3 regions of the Pseudoalteromonas sp. SR44-8 genome follow, and region 2 is predicted to be linked to each of the others. Evidence: predicted binding sites of a transcription regulator. Region 2 holds the regulator's gene; each other region holds the start of a gene.
What was found. The regulator sigma-54, encoded in region 2, starts transcription at its own class of promoters, with help from an activator protein. The targets are predictions, from matches to a motif close to GTTGGCACGNNNNTNGNNT.
Positions count from the first base shown of each region.

Region 1 (6,666 bases), on a different contig from region 2:
GAACATAGTTTTACCCAAGTTATTTATCATTGGCGTAGTTATAGTAAAAAATTAAATACGCAAAAAGTGAAATTTAATACACTGCTCAGTACTTTACCTATTAACAGAGTAGGTTAGCAAGCACGATGCCAAGTTAATTTAATTAAACAATGGTACAAAGTGCAAAATTTGGCAAATTAAGCTATAATTTAACCAATCAGCGTGTCGGAGCCTGTTATGAAAATTCAATCACCAGCAACTAGTTTTTTAAACCAAACACAGCAAACCAGTAACAAGCTTGCAGAGCAACTTGCTACGGGTAAAAAAGTCAACTCTGCGGCAGATGATGCCGCTGCATTACAAATAATTAATAGATTAACCTCCCAGCAAGACGGTTACAGCCAAGCGGTGAATAATGCCTATGATGGTATTTCTTATTCGCAAGCGACCGAGTCAAACTTGTCGGGTGTCAACGATGCTGTCTCGCGTATTCGTGAATTATCTATCCAAGCAGGTAATGGGGCATTAAATGATAATGACCGTGCTGCTTTGCAAGAAGAAGTAGTGCAGTTACAAAGTCAAATTACAGAGACGTTTGAAAATGCTAATTTTGCAGGAAAACCTATGTTTGATGGTCAGTCGGTGTCGTTTCAAGTTGGTCCAGATGCGAATGCAAATCAAACGATTATTCCTTCGGACGGTAGTTTTGCATCAGTAATATCAACAATTGATATTTCTACTCAAGCAGGTGCTCAAGCTGCAATTGATATTAGTGACCAAGCGGCGGACGAAATTAACGCCCAGCGAGCTGAACTTGGTGCTTTTCAAAATACTTTGGCAAGTACCATTAAAGGCTTAGGAACTCAGCAAGAAAATATTGCCGCGAGCCAAAGTCGAATTCAAGATACCGATTATGCTCAGGCGGTTTCACAGCAAGTATCAAATGATATTTTAGCACAAGCGTCAGTTGCACTGCGTGGACAAGCCAACCAATCGGCTGAATCTATTTTAGGCTTGCTTTAATATTAAAGATACTGCGGTAATTCTTAAGTATTACTTGCAATTAGCTAAGCGTCTATTTTTTGGCATGGTTGTCAAAAAACTGCCGCTTAGTGCTTGCATCCCTGTCAAACTCGCTTACAATTTAAATTATTAATAGCTTGTAGTAACTGTGGTTCGCTAAATAATGATCTTGATCTTAGATAATAATAATAATCGTGCGATTGGTTTACATGCTGCGCTTACCTTTATTGGTGAGGCAGTGCAACTGCTTGATGATGCAAGCCTTGAACAAGAATGTGAAAAATACCAAAAGCAGTCATGTATGGTGATCCTCGGCGCATTACAAAGTTTAGATCATGAGAGCGTGATCAAGCGCCATCCAACAATACCATTTCTATTAATTGGTGAAACCCTTAAATCACTGTTGAGCATTGCCAATGTAGTTGGCCTTATCTGTGAACCTTTTAACCATGATGTAACGACTCAATTACTGCATGATTGCCAACAGTATCAACGGATGTTACCAAATGAGCATAAACACGCAAAACCGCACAAAACCTTTGATGGCTTAGTTGGTGAAACTGAAGCGGTTAAAGATGTACGCTTTTTAATTGAACAAGTTGCTAAAACGGACGCTAATGTATTAATTTTAGGCGAATCAGGTACTGGTAAAGAAGTGGTTGCTCGTAATGTTCATTTACTATCAAAACGTAATACAGGGCCATTTGTACCCGTTAACTGTGGGGCGATACCTGCGGAGCTGTTAGAAAGTGAATTGTTTGGTCATGAAAAAGGCGCGTTCACTGGTGCTATTTCAGCGCGTAAAGGCCGCTTTGAACTTGCCCAAGGTGGGACGCTTTTTTTAGATGAAATTGGCGATATGCCGCTGCAAATGCAAGTAAAGTTATTACGAGTGTTACAAGAGCGCAGCTATGAGCGGGTTGGTGGTACAAAACCAATTCAAGCGGATGTGCGGGTGATTGCTGCAACACACCGTGATCTTGAAAAAATGATAGAGCAAGGAAGTTTCCGCGAAGATTTATATTATCGACTCAATGTTTTTCCTATCGAAAACCCATCACTTGCAGAACGTGCTGATGATATTCCATTATTATTAAAAGAGCTAATGCGCCGTATTAATGAGCAAAGTGGTACTACCGCTAAATTTACCGAGCGCGCAATTGATAGTTTAAAAGAGCATACATGGCCGGGTAATATTCGCGAGTTAGCTAACTTAGTTGAGCGTATGGTGATCATGCTGCCAGATAAAGTGGTTGATATTCCAGACCTACCAGCAAAATATCGTTATATTGAAGTTGATGCTTATGAACCACAATATCCCGAAGAGCTTATGGAGCGTGATGCTTTCAATGATATTTTCAGTACTGGTTTTAGTGATTACGACGATGAGCCAGAAGTTGAAGCAATTCAGCCATCAGCAGACCTTTTACCCGACGAAGGGATTGAGCTAAAAGATTATTTAGCTGAGCTGGAAATTAGCCTGATCACTCAGGCCTTAGAGCGTTATGATTATGTCGTAGCGCGTGCTGCGGAGATCTTGGGTGTACGCCGCACAACCTTAGTTGAAAAAATGAAAAAATATAACCTATCACGAGATTAACAGCTAAGAGCAGCTTTTAGGTGTCAGGTAGCAGGTTTTAGGCAGAAATTAACCAAGTACGATGGTAATTACACCTTTAGAATGGGCTTCGTCATTACCCATAGGCGTTAAGCTTGCTGACGCGCTCACCATCTTTAATTCGGGGGGGGGGGCTGTAGTGAATAAATCACTAAAAACTTTTTGCACAAAGAGAAAACAATGAGGGTAAATGAGAAGAAAAAATGCCACGGGCTTCGAGCAATGAGCTTCGAATACCCTAAAATCTGATACTTTTTTTTACCTCATAAGCGCAGCGCACTCTTAACCTCTTTGTGAATACATTTTAATTGCGCGGGATAAACCCGCGCCTACAAGATTAATTGCGCAAAGAGAAGATTTTCTAGCACCTAGCACCTTTCACCTAGTATTTTTCAATAATCTCTGCTTTTCTAAAACAATCATTACTATGATCATTCACCATACCACAGGCCTGCATATGGGCGTACACTGTGGTTGGACCTAAAAACTTAAATCCCCGTTTTTTTAAATCTTTTGCAAATGCAGTTGAGGCCTCTGTAATTGCAGGGTAGTCACTAAGTTTATCTAACTCATTCACTAACGGCTTACCACCTACAAACTGCCATTGATAGTTACTGAAGCTGCCAAATTCTTGCTGAATTTCAATAAAACGTTTGGCGTTATTTATAGTTGCTACAATTTTTAAACGATTACGTATAATTGTTTCATCAAGCATTAATCGTTCAACATCGTGCTCGTTCATTTGTGCGACTTTTTCTACATCAAAATCCAAAAATGCACGACGATAGCCATCACGTTTCTTTAAAATCGTATACCAACTTAATCCTGCTTGTGCTGATTCCAGAGTAATAAACTCAAAAAGTGTTTGGTCATCATATACTGGGATCCCCCATTCATCATCGTGATAGGCAACATAGTCATCTTTACTGGTATCGAGCCAAGAGCAGCGACATAAATTTGTTGAATTCATAGTGTCTCCTTGCTTTGCTTATTTTAGTTTGTCATTTTTTTGTCGCGTTATTTATACGCTAAGCAAATGAAATTAATCAATATAATTGTTGGTACAATTTGTGCATTTAGCTAGTTAGATCCTGTAAACGAGAATGCATTATGGCCTTAGCTAATGTCTTAAAACCACAATTTATCACAGCGACCCAGTATAACCCATGCTTACTGCAAGAAGAGTACATTGGTGAGTTAAGTGAATTACGCCAGCAAGCCAGTTGGTTAAGTCATTTAGTAGATACAATGCCTGCGGGTGTTGTGGTGCTTGATGGTCGCGGTTTGATCGCTAAAGCTAATCAAATCGCAACAGACATGTTAGGGGAACCACTCGAAGGTGAAAAGTGGTTCAGTGTGATCCAGCGCTCGTTTCGGCCCCAACAAGATGATGGCCATGAAGTATCGCTAAAAGATGGACGCTTAATTAAGTTAGAAATAACGGCATTAGCGCCAGAGCCAGGGCAATTAATCTTAATGACTGACTTAACCGAAACGCGTCGTCTACAAACACGCGTTGCACATATGCAGCGTTTAAGTGCATTGGGTAAAATGGTGGCATCTTTGGCACATCAAGTGCGAACACCACTGTCTGCTGCGATTTTGTATGCCGCTAATTTAGGTTCAAAGCGGTTACCCGAAAGCTCTCGAGGCAATTTTCATACTAAGTTAATGTCGCGTTTAAAAGATCTCGAAACCCAAGTAAACGATATGTTGTTGTTCGCAAAAAGTGGCGATCAGCAAGTTGTTGAACATGTTTCCATGCAGCAATTATTAACTGAAGTGAAAACTGGCGCTGATGCTATGGTCGCACTTAATAATAGTGAACTTCAGGTCAGTTTACCTGAGCCTGATATCGAGATAATGGGCAATAAAACTGCGCTTGCCAGTGCCATTCAAAACCTTATTCACAATAGTATTCAAGTCATTGGCAGTAATGCACTCGTTCAATTAAGTGCGCAGCGGGATGCGAGTGACCCCGAGCTAGTGTGTATTACTGTAAGTGATAATGGCCCTGGGGTCGATTTAAGCTTACTTGATAAATTATTTGAACCATTTTTTACTACGCGAAGCCAAGGCACAGGTTTAGGCTTAGCGGTGGTTAGTTCAGTCGCAAATGCACACCAAGGACGAGTTGAAGTAACGAACAATGCTCAAGGCGGAGCCTGCTTTAGTTTACTGTTACCTATTTGTACAAAGTCAACATCGGCGGAGGCAATATGAACAACACGATTTTAGTGGTTGAAGATGATGCAGGGCTTCGTGAAGCCTTGATTGATACGCTTGAAATGTCTGGAATAGATTGCGTTGCGGCTGACAGTGCCGAGCAAGCTATGGTGCTACTTAAAAAAGACAGCTTTTCGCTGGTCGTGAGCGATGTGCAAATGGGCGCGATGAGTGGTCTTGATTTACTGCGCAGCATTAATCTTAATTACCCTGATCTACCGGTTTTAATGATGACAGCGTATGCGACTATTGATGATGCTGTTGAGGCTATGCGGTTAGGGGCAATTGACTATATGGCCAAACCGTTTGCGCCCGAAGTGCTACTTAATATGGTAAGCCGCTATCTACCTGAGCCAGAAAAAGAAACAGATGGCCCGATTGTCGCTGATCCGAGTAGTATTCAGCTATTAGAACTTGCAAGTCGGGTTGCTAAATCGGATGCCAGTGTGATGGTGCTTGGTCCTAGTGGCTCAGGTAAAGAAGTACTCGCACGCTTTATCCATGATAAATCAGATCGCGCAGAGCAGCCATTCGTCGCAATAAACTGTGCTGCGATCCCTGAAAATATGCTCGAAGCTACATTATTTGGCTACGAGAAAGGCGCGTTTACTGGTGCGATTCAAGCTTGTCCGGGTAAATTTGAGCAAGCACAAGGTGGCACAATTTTACTTGATGAAATCACTGAGATGGATTTAGGCCTACAGGCTAAGTTACTACGCGTATTACAAGAACGCGAAGTTGAACGTTTAGGTGGTCGCAAAACTATTAAGCTGGATGTGCGTATTTTGGCTACCAGTAACCGTGATTTAAAAGAGGCTGTGGCTAAGCACCAGTTTAGAGAAGATTTATATTATCGATTAAATGTATTTCCGTTGATGTGGCGTCCACTTTGTCAACGTCCAGGCGATATTGTCGTGTTGGCAAAGCATTTAATTGAACGTCATCTCAATAAAAGCAAAGAGCCTATCGCTGTACTTAGCGAACCGGCAGAGAAAAAATTATTAGCTCATACTTGGCCAGGTAATGTGCGTGAACTGGATAATGTGATCCAGCGTGCGCTGATATTACGCCACGGTGATATGATTGACGAAAGTGCTATTTTTATTGAAAATTTAACCCAGACTCCTCTAACTGCGGCTTTATCAGCAAGTTTAGTGCCGGCTAATTCAGCACCAGAAAGCACTACTTCGGCGGTTACAAGTTCACCAACTAATGATGCTTATTATGATCTGCAAGCGCCAGCAATAAAAGCCACAGCACAACGCAATCAGCTGCGTGAAGAATTACCAAGCTTGGATTCGGGAAGTTACAAAGATGAACTTAAAGATAAAGAGCATAGAATTATTTTAGAAACCCTAAATCGTTGTCAAGGCAAGCGTAAAGATGTAGCTGAAACATTAGGGATCAGCCCACGAACATTACGTTATAAATTGGCTCAAATGCGTGATTTGGGGATCACCTTACCTGCTTAAGCCTCTATAATTTTTGTTTTCCTTCACTATTTAATTTACGCTCAGCCTTGCTGGGCGTAAACTTGTCAAAACTCTGACAACTAAAATAAATCTTAAGATGATGATATTTATGGTTTTATTAGTTGGCATGCTTTGTGCTTTATTAAGTTATTAGTAAACTGCATCGTCAGAGACAATTATGAAAATTCAAAACAGCGCATTATTTCAAGAAATGCAATCTATGGCTCTCGAAGCTGGTCGTAGTAATCAAGTAAACAAATTACCGACGCAGGCGCAGCCTACTTCGAGCGCCCAATTTGGCGATTTGTTAAGTGATGCACTCAATACAGTGAATGGCCTTCAAGCTGA
Region 1 covers NZ_JACJDS010000006.1:35,867-42,532, forward strand. Annotated here, with positions in the region: gene pseB (UDP-N-acetylglucosamine 4,6-dehydratase (inverting)) at 1-6, opposite strand, end outside; gene H5183_RS04035 (flagellin) at 217-1,002, shown strand; gene H5183_RS04040 (sigma-54 dependent transcriptional regulator) at 1,166-2,602, shown strand; gene H5183_RS04045 (DNA-3-methyladenine glycosylase I) at 3,003-3,590, opposite strand; gene H5183_RS04050 (PAS domain-containing sensor histidine kinase) at 3,731-4,843, shown strand; gene H5183_RS04055 (sigma-54 dependent transcriptional regulator) at 4,840-6,318, shown strand; gene fliE (flagellar hook-basal body complex protein FliE) at 6,497-6,666, shown strand, end outside.
Region 1: H5183_RS04050 (PAS domain-containing sensor histidine kinase) is a predicted target of sigma-54. The motif match lies at 3,678-3,696, and genes of this name have one in related genera.

Region 2 (6,666 bases):
ATTGTTGATATGATCAAAATGCCTTTCAAGCTTGGCAAACTTATTGTTTACATAGTCTCTTAATGAATCAGTAATTTCTACGTGACGACCAGTTAAATTTAGTTGCATAAGCATTTTCCTCTTGTGATTTTACGCCTTAAATCAAACTTTTACGTTGATTTGACGGTGGAATAGCCAGCGACTCGCGGTATTTTGCAATAGTCCGTCTAGCTACTTTGATACCTTGCTCTGCCAATATATCTGCAATCTTACTATCACTCAATGGTTTCGCTGAGTTTTCTGCACTGATCAATTTTCTGATCAATGCTCGAATAGCTGTCGAAGAGCATTCGCCGCCGTTCTCAGTGCTTACATGACTTGAGAAAAAATACTTTAACTCAAAAATACCACGGGGGGTATGCATGTACTTTTGTGTCGTTACGCGAGAGATTGTTGATTCGTGCATCTCAACCATTTCAGCAACGTCGTTTAGTACCATAGGTCGCATTGCTTCAGGGCCATGCTCAAAGAATCCCTGCTGTTGTTTTACAATGCAGTTAGTTACTTTGAGTAACGTCTCGTTACGACTTTCTAGGCTTTTAATAAACCATTTAGCTTCTTGCAAATGCGAGCGTATAAATTGGCTGTCAGTGCTTGATTTTACTGAGCGTGACATTGCCGCATATTGGCTGTTCACTCTAATTTTTGGCATGCTGTCTGGATTAAGTTCAACCACCCAGCGACCTTTAATTTTTTTCACCGAGACATCAGGTATAACATACTCTGACTCTTCGCGTACTATAGTATCCGCAGGCTTTGGGTTAAGGCTGTGGATCAGTGTCATTACTTCTTTCAGCTCATCTTCTTTAAGCTTAGTCTTTTTCATCAAAGTGCGATAGTCACGACTAGCTAATAAATCGATATGATCAGTTAAAATCATTTTAGTCTCGCTAATCCAAGGAGTTGCAGGATCAAATTGATTTAATTGAATACATAAACATTCTTGTAGGCTGCGCGCAGCAATACCAACAGGGTCAAATAACTGAATGCGTTTTAACACTGCTTGCACTTCGTCTAGTTCGATTTCTTCTTCGTTATTACCTTGATTTAAGCTCTCTGCGATGTCTTCGCAGCTCAAGGTTAAAATACCTGAATCGTCAACAGCTTCAACAATCGCAATGGCAATAGCTTCATCGGTTGGACTAAAAGGTGTGAGCTGTAATTGCCACATCAGATATTCGTGCAGGGTTTCAGTTGAAGCACCTTGATAAATTGACTCATCTTCAGGCATTGGGCCGGATGACGTATTTGGCGCAGCACTCATGTATTCGTCCCAGGTGACGTCCATAGCCATTTCGTCACTTAAAGTCTCTTTACTTAATGCTTCGCTACTTTCTTGTTCATATTCGCTGGGCTTGTTGTCTGCTGATGCACTAACGGTTAAGTCATCGTTATCTTGTTTTTGTTCGTTTTTACCAGCCGTGTCGTCTGAATATTCATGCTCTTCTAGCTCTAACAATGGATTGCTGTCGAGTGCTTCTTGAATTTCTTGCTGGAGATCCAATGTACTGAGTTGCAATAAGCGAATTGCTTGTTGCAGCTGTGGTGTCATTGTAAGTTGCTGGCCCATGCGCAGCTGGAGTGATTGCCTCATGTATCTCTAACAATCCTTTTATTGTTATCATCGTTAAGTCTAGCAGATACTTAGCCGAGCGTGGCTTTATAGCCTAAATTGCTCGCCCAGGTAAACATCGCGGACTGTTTGGTCGGCAAGTACATGCTCAGGGGTACCTGATGCAATTAACTCCCCATGAGAAACTATGTAGGCTTTTTCACAAACATCAAGGGTTTCTCGTACATTGTGGTCGGTAATAAGTACGCCAATACCACGGTTTTTAAGGTGTTCAATAATCTTCTTTATATCTAACACTGAAATAGGATCAACGCCAGCAAAAGGCTCATCAAGTAAGATAAATTTTGGATTTGCGGCTAAAGCGCGTGCAATTTCAACTCGACGACGTTCACCACCAGATAATGCCATACCTTGGCTGTCGCGAATATGTTGAATGCTAAACTCATCAAGTAAGCTGTCTAGTGCTTCTTCTCTGGCTTGTTTATTCAGCTCTTTACGAGTTTCTAAAATAGCCATCAGGTTTTGATAAACAGTTAACTTACGAAAGATGGATGATTCTTGTGGTAAGTAGCCAATCCCTAACCGTGCGCGACTGTGCATTGGCAGTAAAGTGATGTCATTATCATCAATACTTATTTTACCTTTGTCGCTAGGTACTAAACCCACAATCATATAAAAAGTGGTGGTTTTACCTGCGCCATTAGGACCCAGTAAGCCAACAATGCTGCCTGCGCTAACTTCTAAACCCACGCTTTTTACAACTTGGCGACCTTTATAGCTTTTTGCTAAAAATTCAGCTTTTAATATACTCATGGCTGCCCTTTAGGTTTGTCTTTTTTACTGTCAACAGGTACCAAAATAGTGTGTACGCGATCGTTTGAGCTTGCGCCTTTTTCAGCACTGATCAGCTGTTGGTCCATATCATAGGTAATGCTTTTGGCATTAATTTTTTGACCTGCTTGAGTGACTTGTGCATTACCAATTAACGTTAAATAGCGCTTGGCGACATCGTAACGGACTTCATCAGCACTGGCGCTCATTATTGTGCCATCAGTTTGTTTTTCTTCAAAGTAAGCAGGGTTACCAGTTGCAACAAGCAATTGTTTGTTATTGCCTAAATCTTCGCGCTTATGGACTTCAAGTCGATCCGCTTTGATACGGCGGTTACCATGAATGATTTCGACATTTTTTTCAAAAATACCGATATTATCTTTCAGTTGGGCAAGCTGCTTTTCAGCACTGATAGAGACTTGATCCGCAGGTGGTGCCGTATTTTCAGCAAAGCTTGCAAAGGCAATGAATAAGCTTGGTATCACAAGCAAGTGAGCAAATTTATTGGTCATAATATATGGTTCGCGTATGGTTAATTAGTTCTACCACTTCGGCTTTTAAGTCGGCATGGAGGCCGCGCCCAGTGATCTTTAAATTTGGTCCGATTAATTCAACTGGTTGTTCTGAACTCATGGTTTGTAGTTCAATATCAACCTGAATATTATCTGCGTTTATATGTTCAATCATGGCATTATTGGTCAGGTTTTTAGCAACCACATTACCTTCTAAAATTAATTGATGATTTTCATATAGGGTGGCTTCATCGGCATTAATTTGCCACGTTTGCTGTTGATTATAGAGTGTAAAAATAGGTTGTTCAAAGTAAGTAAACCCTAACTGTTGGTAAAGTTCCATTTTTGCAGCTGTTACTTTGTGGCTAATTTTACCTTGTTCATCAAACGCGGTTTGTTTTAATGCCACCGCAGTATAATCAGGTTTTGCTATTATATCTTCTTGGTTTTGTTTTATGGCAGTGCTTTGATAAAAATACGGATACCACAGCCATACCATACAGCCGACAAATAATACGCATAATATTAAACGCGCACTATTCATGAGCTTGTGCCTTCGCTGGTTAATGATTTACCATTTTCGAGCATTAATAAATCAGTGAGTTCACGCACAGCTCCAAAACCACCAGGGAGCATGGTTGTATAATGTGAAACTCGCTTGATCAAAGGGTGAGCATCATTTACTGCCACCGCAAAACCAACTAATTCCATTACCGGCAAGTCAGGTCCGTCATCGCCTATGTAAGCGATTTGTTCATCGCTTAACTGCAATTTATCTTTGAGCTGTTGATAAGCTTGCAACTTGTTTTCTTGACCTTGGTAAATATGCGGTACTGTCAGGCTAGTCATCCGTTGCTGAACTATCTGTGAATGACGACCGGTGATCACGGCAACTTCAAAACCGCTATTGATCAGTGCTTTGATACCAAAACCATCTTTAGTATTAAACGCTTTGAGTTCTTCACCTTGATTGCCAAGATAAATGCGGCCATCTGAAAACACCCCATCGATATCACAGATCAGGAGTTTGATTTTTTGTGCTCGCTCGCTCGCATCATCTGAAAGTGGCTGATATAAGTCAGCAAACTGCATTATAAAACTCCTGCTTTGAGCAAATCTTGCATATTAAGAGCACCAATAGGGTGGTGTTTATCATCAACTACAATTAAGCCATTGATACGCTTATTCTCCATAATATTGAGTGCCTCGGCGGCAAGCATATCCGCGGTTGCTGTAGTGCAAGAGCGGGTCATGACAGTGCTTATCAAAGTGCTATGAATATCTATTCGTTGCTCTAAAATTCGGCGTAAATCACCGTCAGTAAAAAGCCCTGCAAGTTGCCCTGTGTCATCAACAATGGCCGTCATACCTAAGCCCTTGGCCGACATTTCGATTAATGCATCTTTGATACATTGCTTATCATTGATCATAGGCGTTGCTGGGCCACTGTGCATAATATCTTTTAAACACAATAGTAAACGTTTGCCTAAGCTTCCCCCAGGATGCGATAGCGCAAAGTCATCGGCAGTAAAGCCTCGGGTTTCTAACAGAGCAACGGCTATTGCATCACCCATCGCAAGCGTTGCAGTCGTGCTCGCAGTCGGGGCGAGTCCTAATGGGCAGGCCTCTTGACTTACTTTGATGCATACATGAGCATCAGCCCAATTTGCCATTGATGATTCAGGGTTACCTGTCATGGCGATCATTTTTGCGCCAATACGTTTAATAACCGGAATAATATTCAGTACTTCGCTGGTTTCGCCTGAGTTAGAAATAAGCATAACCACGTCATCACGAGTGATCATCCCTAAATCACCATGACTTGCTTCACCCGGATGGACAAAAAACGCAGGCGTGCCAGTGCTTGCCAGTGTTGCAGCAATTTTATTACCAATATGCCCTGATTTCCCCATACCGACTACTATGATCCTACCGTGACATTGATACATCAATTGGCAAGCTTGATTAAAGTTTTCGTCTAGGTATTGGGTTATATCAAGCAGCGCTTGGCGCTCTATTTCTAGCACCCGCTTACCTTGTTCAATAAAATTTAACTGCGTCATTGTGTTATCCATTTTGTGGCTAGCATTAAGCAACTTGGCTGAAAATATAACCTTGATAAATTAAAAACGCGACCAATAACAGGCCACCTTCAACTCTATTAATGCGTCTTGTGCCTCTAAAACTCAATGACATAGCAATAAGGGCTATGGTGGCACCAATCATTATTAAGGCATCACGGTTTGCAGCTGAAGGATCAATAATCGAAGGGTTGATAATCCCAGCCAGTGGTAACACAGCTAAAATGTTAAAGATATTTGAACCAACAATATTACCCAGTGCTAAATCATCTTCGTTTTTTAATACCCCAGCAATACAGGCTGCCAGCTCAGGCAGACTGGTGCCAATAGCAATAATGGTTAACCCTATTACTAAATCACTTAGGCCAAAGTATTTGGCTATATCAACTGCTGAGCCAACTAAAAAATGTGAGCTGACAGGCAGTAATATCATACCAATAATTAACCAAAATAAAGCCGATTTGGTGGGCACGTTATCTGGTACGTCTTCACAGGCTTCACTTACAAATGGGTCATCAGCTTGGTTTTTAGCGCGAATAGAAATAATAACTAAGCCCGCAATAAAGACCACAAAGCCTATGATTAATGCAACGCCCTCAGCAAATGAAAAGTAGTTATCCGAAAATATATACCAGGCGGCGATTGACACTAGCAGCACAAGCGGCATTTCGCGTTTTAATGTCATTGATGATACTGATAGTGGGCGCAATAGCGCGGTAATACCTAAAACAAGTAAAATATTAGTGATATTTGAGCCAACGGCATTACCCACGGCAGTGTCAGTTTTACCTGCAAGCGCAGCTGATGCTGAGACCATCATTTCAGGGGCTGACGAGCCCATAGCAACAACTGTTAAACCAACAATAAGAGTAGGAACACCGAAATTTTTTGCCAGTGCCGCAGCACCATATACAAAGCGATCTGCACTCCAAACGAGAGCTGCAAATCCGAGAATTAAAATGACAAAAGAAGTCACCATTACGTTACGCCAATTATTCAAAATGAGATGGCTGCAAATAGTAACAAAAGCCAACCTGAAAGTATAAATAAAAGAATCTGCGAAGCTTGTTAGATTATGGACTGATTTGGACTGAGAAAAATTATTTAAGCGACGGTTAAGCCAACGGCTGTAAGCTTTGCAGCGCTATTACATAGAATATTACAAAATTTTACGATTTGTTTTTTCCATCTTGGTGTAAAAACGCTTAAAATAGGTGAACTAGTGAAAATAGTAATGGAGAGCGACTTGTCGCAACCAATAGTAGAAATCAAGGATGTAAGCTTTTCTAGGGGCAATCGCTGTATATATAAAAATATGAGCTTTAGTGTCCCTAAAGGAAAAATTACGGCAATTATGGGGCCAAGCGGAATTGGTAAAACCACCATGTTGCGTTTAATTGGTGGCCAATTAAAACCAGATAGCGGCACTATTTTATTCGAAGGTAATAACATTCCTACCATGTCGCGCAAAGAGCTTTATGCGGCGCGAACCAAAATGAGTATGTTGTTTCAAAGCGGCGCATTATTTACCGATATGTCAGTGTTTGACAATATCGCTTTTCCGCTGCGTGAGCACACTCGTCTAAGTGAAGATTTAATTCGCCTTGTGGTGCTAATGAAATTACAAGCT
Region 2 covers NZ_JACJDS010000044.1:25,292-31,957, forward strand. Annotated here, with positions in the region: gene hpf (ribosome hibernation promoting factor) at 1-108, opposite strand, end outside; gene H5183_RS18375 (RNA polymerase factor sigma-54) at 137-1,633, opposite strand; gene lptB (LPS export ABC transporter ATP-binding protein) at 1,700-2,425, opposite strand; gene lptA (lipopolysaccharide transport periplasmic protein LptA) at 2,422-2,955, opposite strand; gene lptC (LPS export ABC transporter periplasmic protein LptC) at 2,945-3,499, opposite strand; gene kdsC (3-deoxy-manno-octulosonate-8-phosphatase KdsC) at 3,496-4,047, opposite strand; gene H5183_RS18400 (KpsF/GutQ family sugar-phosphate isomerase) at 4,047-5,018, opposite strand; gene H5183_RS18405 (calcium/sodium antiporter) at 5,044-6,015, opposite strand; gene mlaF (phospholipid ABC transporter ATP-binding protein MlaF) at 6,271-6,666, shown strand, end outside.

Region 3 (6,666 bases), on a different contig from region 2:
AGAGCATATTTTTGATTCAATGGTGTCGGTACGTAGTCAACAACTGCAGCAGCAACCACACTTGGGTTTAGGGCTTTATATAGTACGTTTAGTATGTGAATACCATAAAGGCACAGTTAGCGCGGCTAATAATCAACAAGCTGATGGTGTGACTTTTACCGTTCGACTGCCTATTAATAATAATTAAGGATTACATTTATACACATTTTGTACGGTTAATGTTCACTTACAATTCAGTCGCGCAGACATATGCTTACTACTTAACTAAGTTGATAAGATAGGAGGCAATATGCAAGCGATACTGAAACGTGAAGAAATTGATTTTATTTTTGATTTATACAGCTATGAAGATAGTGATGAGTTAAACAGTAGCGAACCTAACTCTGATACTGAAAAACATGACATAACACAATCAAAAGTAATTTATCAGCCTAGTTGTTTGACCTAAAAGCGGTTTGCTCATTACAATGGCGCACCTTGTAAAAGTACTGCCTAATAATGAAAACTCATTCTGCTAAAAAAGAACTTATTTTATTACCGATCTTACTGATTGTTATTTTACTGTGTATTGCTGGGCATTTTTTACTACAAGCCAGCTTCCAAGATAGCAATGTTACCGAGTATATGCTTGCTGCGTTACCTTTTGCTATGTTTGGCTTAGTGATTATCGCTTTTAAAATTGCCAGTAACAGTGAAGACAAAGAGCGTGCAGAACAAAGTGATAACGGCTAACGCTTGTACCACACACTCTCTTGATTATTTATAATATATGGTAACCAAACCAATCGGGCTTAATCGCTTGAGATTGCTCGCTCGGGGTTAGCTTGATATGTAATTGACTGTCGAGCAAGTCAATTGCAAAGCAATCATCTACATCATGTAAGTCATCTTTATGAATATGACTTAAACCTGCTAGTAAATCCTCTTTTGCTCTTTGTTTAGCTTCGTCGCTACTACTTGCTACATATAACGCAAAGTCATGCTGCTCAGCCAAGCTATCAGCACGATACGCTCCTAAATTTACAAAGTATAACTGCTGCGATTGGGCCACGGGTTCATCAACCACGGTTACTGCAAAGCCATCAATGTGATTTACCGCCATATAGCTGTCCATGTGCACGCTACTTTTATCACCGACCCACTGCGCTTTTAATTTTGAGTAAGTTTGTTCAATCGATTCCCCAACAACAAAACGAACATCATGCATTTCAATATGGCAGCCCTGAATACGCCCACCTAAATACACCATAAATAACTGCATTTTCTCTCCTAACAAATAGTATCAACGTCAATGTTGTGTTTTTTGATCAACTTATAAAAATCTGAGCGATTACGCTTAGCTAGTTTTGCCCCTTCAGCCACGTTACCGCCAGCCATCTTTAAAGCATTAATCACATAATCACGCTCAAATTCTTTTTTAGCATCGTTAAGTGAAAGCGGCTCAACATTGTTGGTATTACTATTAAGCGCACTTTCAACCAGCTGTGCTGATATTACTTCACCTGGGGTAAGTGCGACAACCTGCTCTACTACATTTTGTAACTGGCGAATATTACCCGGCCAATCGTGACGTACTAATGCATGCATTGCATCATTGGCGAAACGCTTTTCTTTTTGATCCATACGTTTAGCAATGGTAGCGCTAAAATACTGCGCTAATAAACTAACGTCTTCTCTGCGCTCACACAGTGGTGGCAATTTAAGATTCACAACATTTAAGCGATAGTATAAATCTTCGCGAAATTGCTGATTAGCAATCGCATCAGGCAAGTTTTTATGAGTTGCTGATACAATCCGCACATCAATTGGAATTTCTTCTTCAAAGCCCACAGGGCGAATAGTTTTTTCTTGTAATACGCGCAGTAACTTAACTTGTAAATTAAGTGGCATATCACCGATTTCATCTAAAAATAAAGTACCGCCTTGCGCTTGCTGAAATAACCCTTGGTGGTCTTTAATCGCGCCCGTAAAAGCCCCTTTTTTGTGACCGAATAGTTCTGATTCGAGTAATTCCCCCGGTACCGCACCACAGTTTATTGCGACAAACGGACCTTCACTAACATGGCTATGTTGATGAATAGCATTAGCTAGTAACTCTTTACCTGTACCACTGGCCCCCGAGATCAGCACATTGACCTGAGTCGGACCTAGTAATTTAACTTGCTCAAGTAAATGCAGCATAGCACCACTGCGGGTCACGATATTACTGTTTGATGCGCTTTCATCGGCACTGAGACCATGAATTTCAATCGCTTTTGCTAAACTATCAAATAACTCATCTTTATCTACCGGTTTAGTAATAAAGGCAAAAATACCTTGCTTCGTCGCTTCAACAGCATCAGGAATAGACCCATGAGCTGTCATCATCAACACTGGCAGCGCTGGGTAGCGATTTTGTAACTGACGGTGTAATGCCATACCATCCATTTCATCCATGCGTAAGTCTGTAACCACAGCATCAAACACATTATTTTTTAATAACTGTAGCGCAGCAATACCACTTTCGCAGGTAGTCACTTGATAGCCTTTAGATTCTATGCGAATAGCCAATAGTTTTAATAAACTTGCATCATCATCGACCAGTAAAATTCGCGCGCCTTGGTTTTGCTCTGTTGACATAATTACTGCTCCTTAGTTTCTTCGCGTAGTAATAGTTGCTGCTCGATGGCTGCCAGTGATGACAGGGTTTCTTGCATTTTATTATTCAGCGCTTGCTGCTGTTTTTTAGCGTTGATCTGCTGTTTTATTTGTTGTTTTTGCAGCCATAAATACTGTTTTATATCATCTGGCCAATAATAAGCTTGATCCAGTTTTAGCAGCTGCGTTAATACTTTTTCCGGTGCTAATACATTATTTTTGCAACTAAAATCAAAATAATTCTGAAGCTCTTTAGCACCAATATAAACCGTTTTACTCGCTGCCACTTGAAAACCACCGCACGACTTTGCATGCCAACCAATGACCGTTTCGGCAGGTGCATACATAGGATCGGTTTTCGGCCTAGGTTTCGGATTTGGTAAACTATCCCCTTGTGGTGTAGTCACCTTACCCGCTTGTTCAGCTTCAGGGTTGCTTTTATTTACTGGCTGCTCAGTTAACTCACACCCTGCGAGCCCTAAGGTTGTAATGCAAACCACTAAAATGGCATTTAAACGCACGCCCATGCTAATTAACTCCTTGGTTTTTATTGGTTGGAGGGATGATTGGGATTTGAATTATAAAACGACAGCCTTGTGGCTCATTATGCTCAACGTGTAAAGTACCCATCAATTGCTCAACAGACTCTTTTACAATGGTAAGCCCTAAGCCACTACCTTGAGCGGTTATATCTTTAGCATTCTTACCTTGATAAAAGGCACTGAATATATGTGATTTCTCTTGCTCTTTAATACCGGTGCCTTGATCGCTAACGCTCATAGTCAAAGTACGACCAGCTAATGACAGAGCAATATTGACCGCCTGTCCTGCTGGTGAAAACTTTAAGCCATTAGAGATCAACTGAATTAAGATCATTTCAACAAGCTCTGCAGCAATTTCCAGTGGTTGCTCGGGTAACTCACAATGCCAACATAAGCTTTGCTTACGCGCCACTAAACGATGTTCAAAATGGCTGTTTATCTTGGTTATTAATTGCGAGAATTCCAGCTCACTTAAGTCTTCTTTGCTGCTGCGAATCGCATTGTAACTAAGTAAACTATCGATCATAGCGCGCAAACGCACCATGCTCTGGGTAATTAACGCCAACACCGCTTGCTGCTCTTTGTTAATTGGCCCAACGATTTCATCGGCGAGTAAGTCAGTACCCTCAACCATTGACGCTAATGGAGTTTTCAATTCATGGGTAACATGGCGTAAAAAAGTATCTTTTTGTTGCTCTAATTGATGCAACTGCTCTTGCACCCATTGTAATTTATTTCCTAGTTCAACCAACTCAGCAGAGCCTTGTACAGCTATTTTTTGTTGCCAATGACCTTGCCCAAGCTTATCAATAACCGACGTTAATCCTTTTAAACGACCACTTATACGCCATAAAAAACCACCACCTACTAGTAAAGTTAATGGGATAAGTGCTATTAACCAATTGATAAATGAGCTTTGCAAAGCTTTTAACTGTTGCTGATTTTTAGTTATTTGCAGCTCATTTTGATCTCTTAGCCACACCGTTTGACGCGCAATTAATTCACTCACAGGAATAAACAATTGCGCATCTTGTTGTCCTTCAGTAACGAGTTGAGTATGCGCTAATTGCAATACCTGTGCGAGTTGCTGCCATTGCTTAATATACTCCCCCGTAGAGCTTATAAAAGTTAGTTCATCAATGCTTTGTAGTGATGATTGCCACTTATCAACAATCAATTCATCGAGTGATTCGCTTTTCAGCACCCAGTTTTGTCGCGTTGCGCGCTCTAAGCTATTGAGGTCTTGCTTAAGATTATTAAATGACTTGGTAATTTGATAATTTTCACTGACGATTTGTTGAGTTACTGCTAGCTGTTTATTCAGCGCATTTAAAAATACAATCACTACCAGTGATAATGGCAGCAGCGATAACAAAGTACTAAACAAAAACTGGCCTATTAAATTGGGTCGCCAACTAAGTAATGCACTGTACTTTTTAGCGAATGAGGCCACTATCGCCACTCCTTTAGTTAAAAGTCTGATTATGGAAGGTGTTACTTATACACTAGCTGAATCAATAAAAATAATGAATAAGGCGAACTGTGTAGCGCTATATAAAGCGACTGATGCTAAATTGAAACAACTTAACCAACTGTTTTTTAAAAACTTAATCAATACCCGTTAAAAGTTGTTGCAAAAAAGACACACTGCTCGGTCATTTTTTCCCACTTATTATCATGCAAAAAAAATTAAACCACTGATATTTATACAATAAAAACAATTGGCATCGTTCTTGTAATATCCGTATCAACGACTGTTTATAAGGAAATAATATGAAAATATTAACACCGCTGTGCTTATGCATCAGCCTACTGCTTAGCTTTAACAGCTTTGCCATTGATGTCGAGGCCACCTTCGCAGAACTTGATAAAGACAGTAATGGCACATTGAGTGAAGCAGAAGCATCTGAAGATGCGGTATTACACGAAAGTTTTGAGCAAATTGACAAAGATCAAAATGGTCAAATTTCATTTGCTGAGTTTAAACAATTTTTGCAATAAATTTCCCAGAGGAAACACTGCTATGAAACAACTTATCACCGCTTTTTCACTGATGTTTTTAGTCATTAGCGCCACTGTTTTAGCATCACAATTAAACGTTAAGTTTGCGCAATTAGATACCGACTCTGACGGACAAATTTCATTGCTTGAAGCCAAGCAAAACAACACGCTATTAAAGCAGTTTACTGATCTTGATGATAATAACGACGAGCAATTATCTGAGCAAGAGTTCGCAAAGTTTAAATTTTAAAAGGCTTTAAAGTATTTGCCATAATCCCGGAGGGAATGTGTAAACGGATTTAATGTTGGGATTTAAATTATGGCAAATGCTTTATTCTTTTTATTGGTAGGATGTAAATAATGAAAAGCATATTAATAATATTAAGTGTGTCGCTAGCCACCAGTTTTAGCGCAATGGCACTGGATGTAAAACAACGTTTTGATCATTTAGATAGCAATAAAGATGGCTATTTAACGCATAATGAGCTTGAACCACAACCACAATTGTTGAGTAACTTTCAACGCTGGGACAAAAACCAAGACAATAAAATTTCCCTATCTGAATTTAAGCGTTTTTTAACTAATAACCTAGATTAACGAGTTTCCCCAATGAAATTTTGTACACAACTGGGACTAAGTTGGTTATTTGTCAGTAGCTGTTGCAGTTTTGCAACAACTGATAATATAGCAGAACAATTCAAAAACTTAGACCGCGATAACGACGGTCTTATCACGCGTTCAGAGTCAGCAAAAGATCCTGCCCTGTGGTCTCGTTTTAAAAACTATGACCGCGATAAAGATGGTAGATTATCACTGTCTGAATTTACTCTATATGCAAATAAATGAATAGCTAATTCATCAGCATAGTTGAAATGCACAACGATAAATAATTTATTATATTTAATTTGCAGACTCAGTATTCTCTGTTACTGTTTAACTAACAAAAGCAGAAAAAGAATTCTAACAATGAAATGCTTACTCGCCTGTTTAATCACTTTATCTTTACCTGTGCTAGCTGATACCACGGTGATCTACAATGCTAATGGTTACACTCCAACTTACAGTGGCCAATTACAGCAATTTTCTACACTGGTTATTAAAGATGGCAAAGTAGTAAAAGTAGGAGACGATAAACTAAAAGCGAGTTTCCCTAATGCTGCAGTATTTGATGCCGAGCAACAAACCTTATTACCTGGTTTAATTGACGCCCACGGTCATGTGATTGGACTTGGTAATAATTTAGCGCAACTCGATTTACGTGGCAGTACGTCGATTGCAGAAATACAAAAAAAGCTTGCTGTATTTGCTAAAAATAACCGGGGCTGGATTATTGGCCGCGGTTGGAATCAAGAACTGTGGCCTAATAAGCAATTTCCTACTGCTGCTGACTTAGATAAAGTTGTCAAAGATGTTCCGGTGGTGCTTTCTCGTGTCGATAGCCACGCGATTTGGGTTAATAGCAAAGCGATGGAGTTAGCCAAATTAA
Region 3 covers NZ_JACJDS010000021.1:58,394-65,059, forward strand. Annotated here, with positions in the region: gene pdsS (proteobacterial dedicated sortase system histidine kinase) at 1-187, shown strand, start outside; gene H5183_RS12165 (hypothetical protein) at 290-448, shown strand; gene H5183_RS12170 (hypothetical protein) at 499-732, shown strand; gene H5183_RS12175 (DUF1543 domain-containing protein) at 761-1,261, opposite strand; gene H5183_RS12180 (sigma 54-interacting transcriptional regulator) at 1,270-2,619, opposite strand; gene H5183_RS12185 (hypothetical protein) at 2,622-3,164, opposite strand; gene H5183_RS12190 (HAMP domain-containing sensor histidine kinase) at 3,166-4,635, opposite strand; gene H5183_RS12195 (EF-hand domain-containing protein) at 4,953-5,180, shown strand; gene H5183_RS12200 (hypothetical protein) at 5,203-5,430, shown strand; gene H5183_RS12205 (EF-hand domain-containing protein) at 5,541-5,777, shown strand; gene H5183_RS12210 (EF-hand domain-containing protein) at 5,790-6,026, shown strand; gene H5183_RS12215 (amidohydrolase) at 6,147-6,666, shown strand, end outside.
Region 3: H5183_RS12195 (EF-hand domain-containing protein) is a predicted target of sigma-54. The motif match lies at 4,900-4,918, and genes of this name have one in related genera.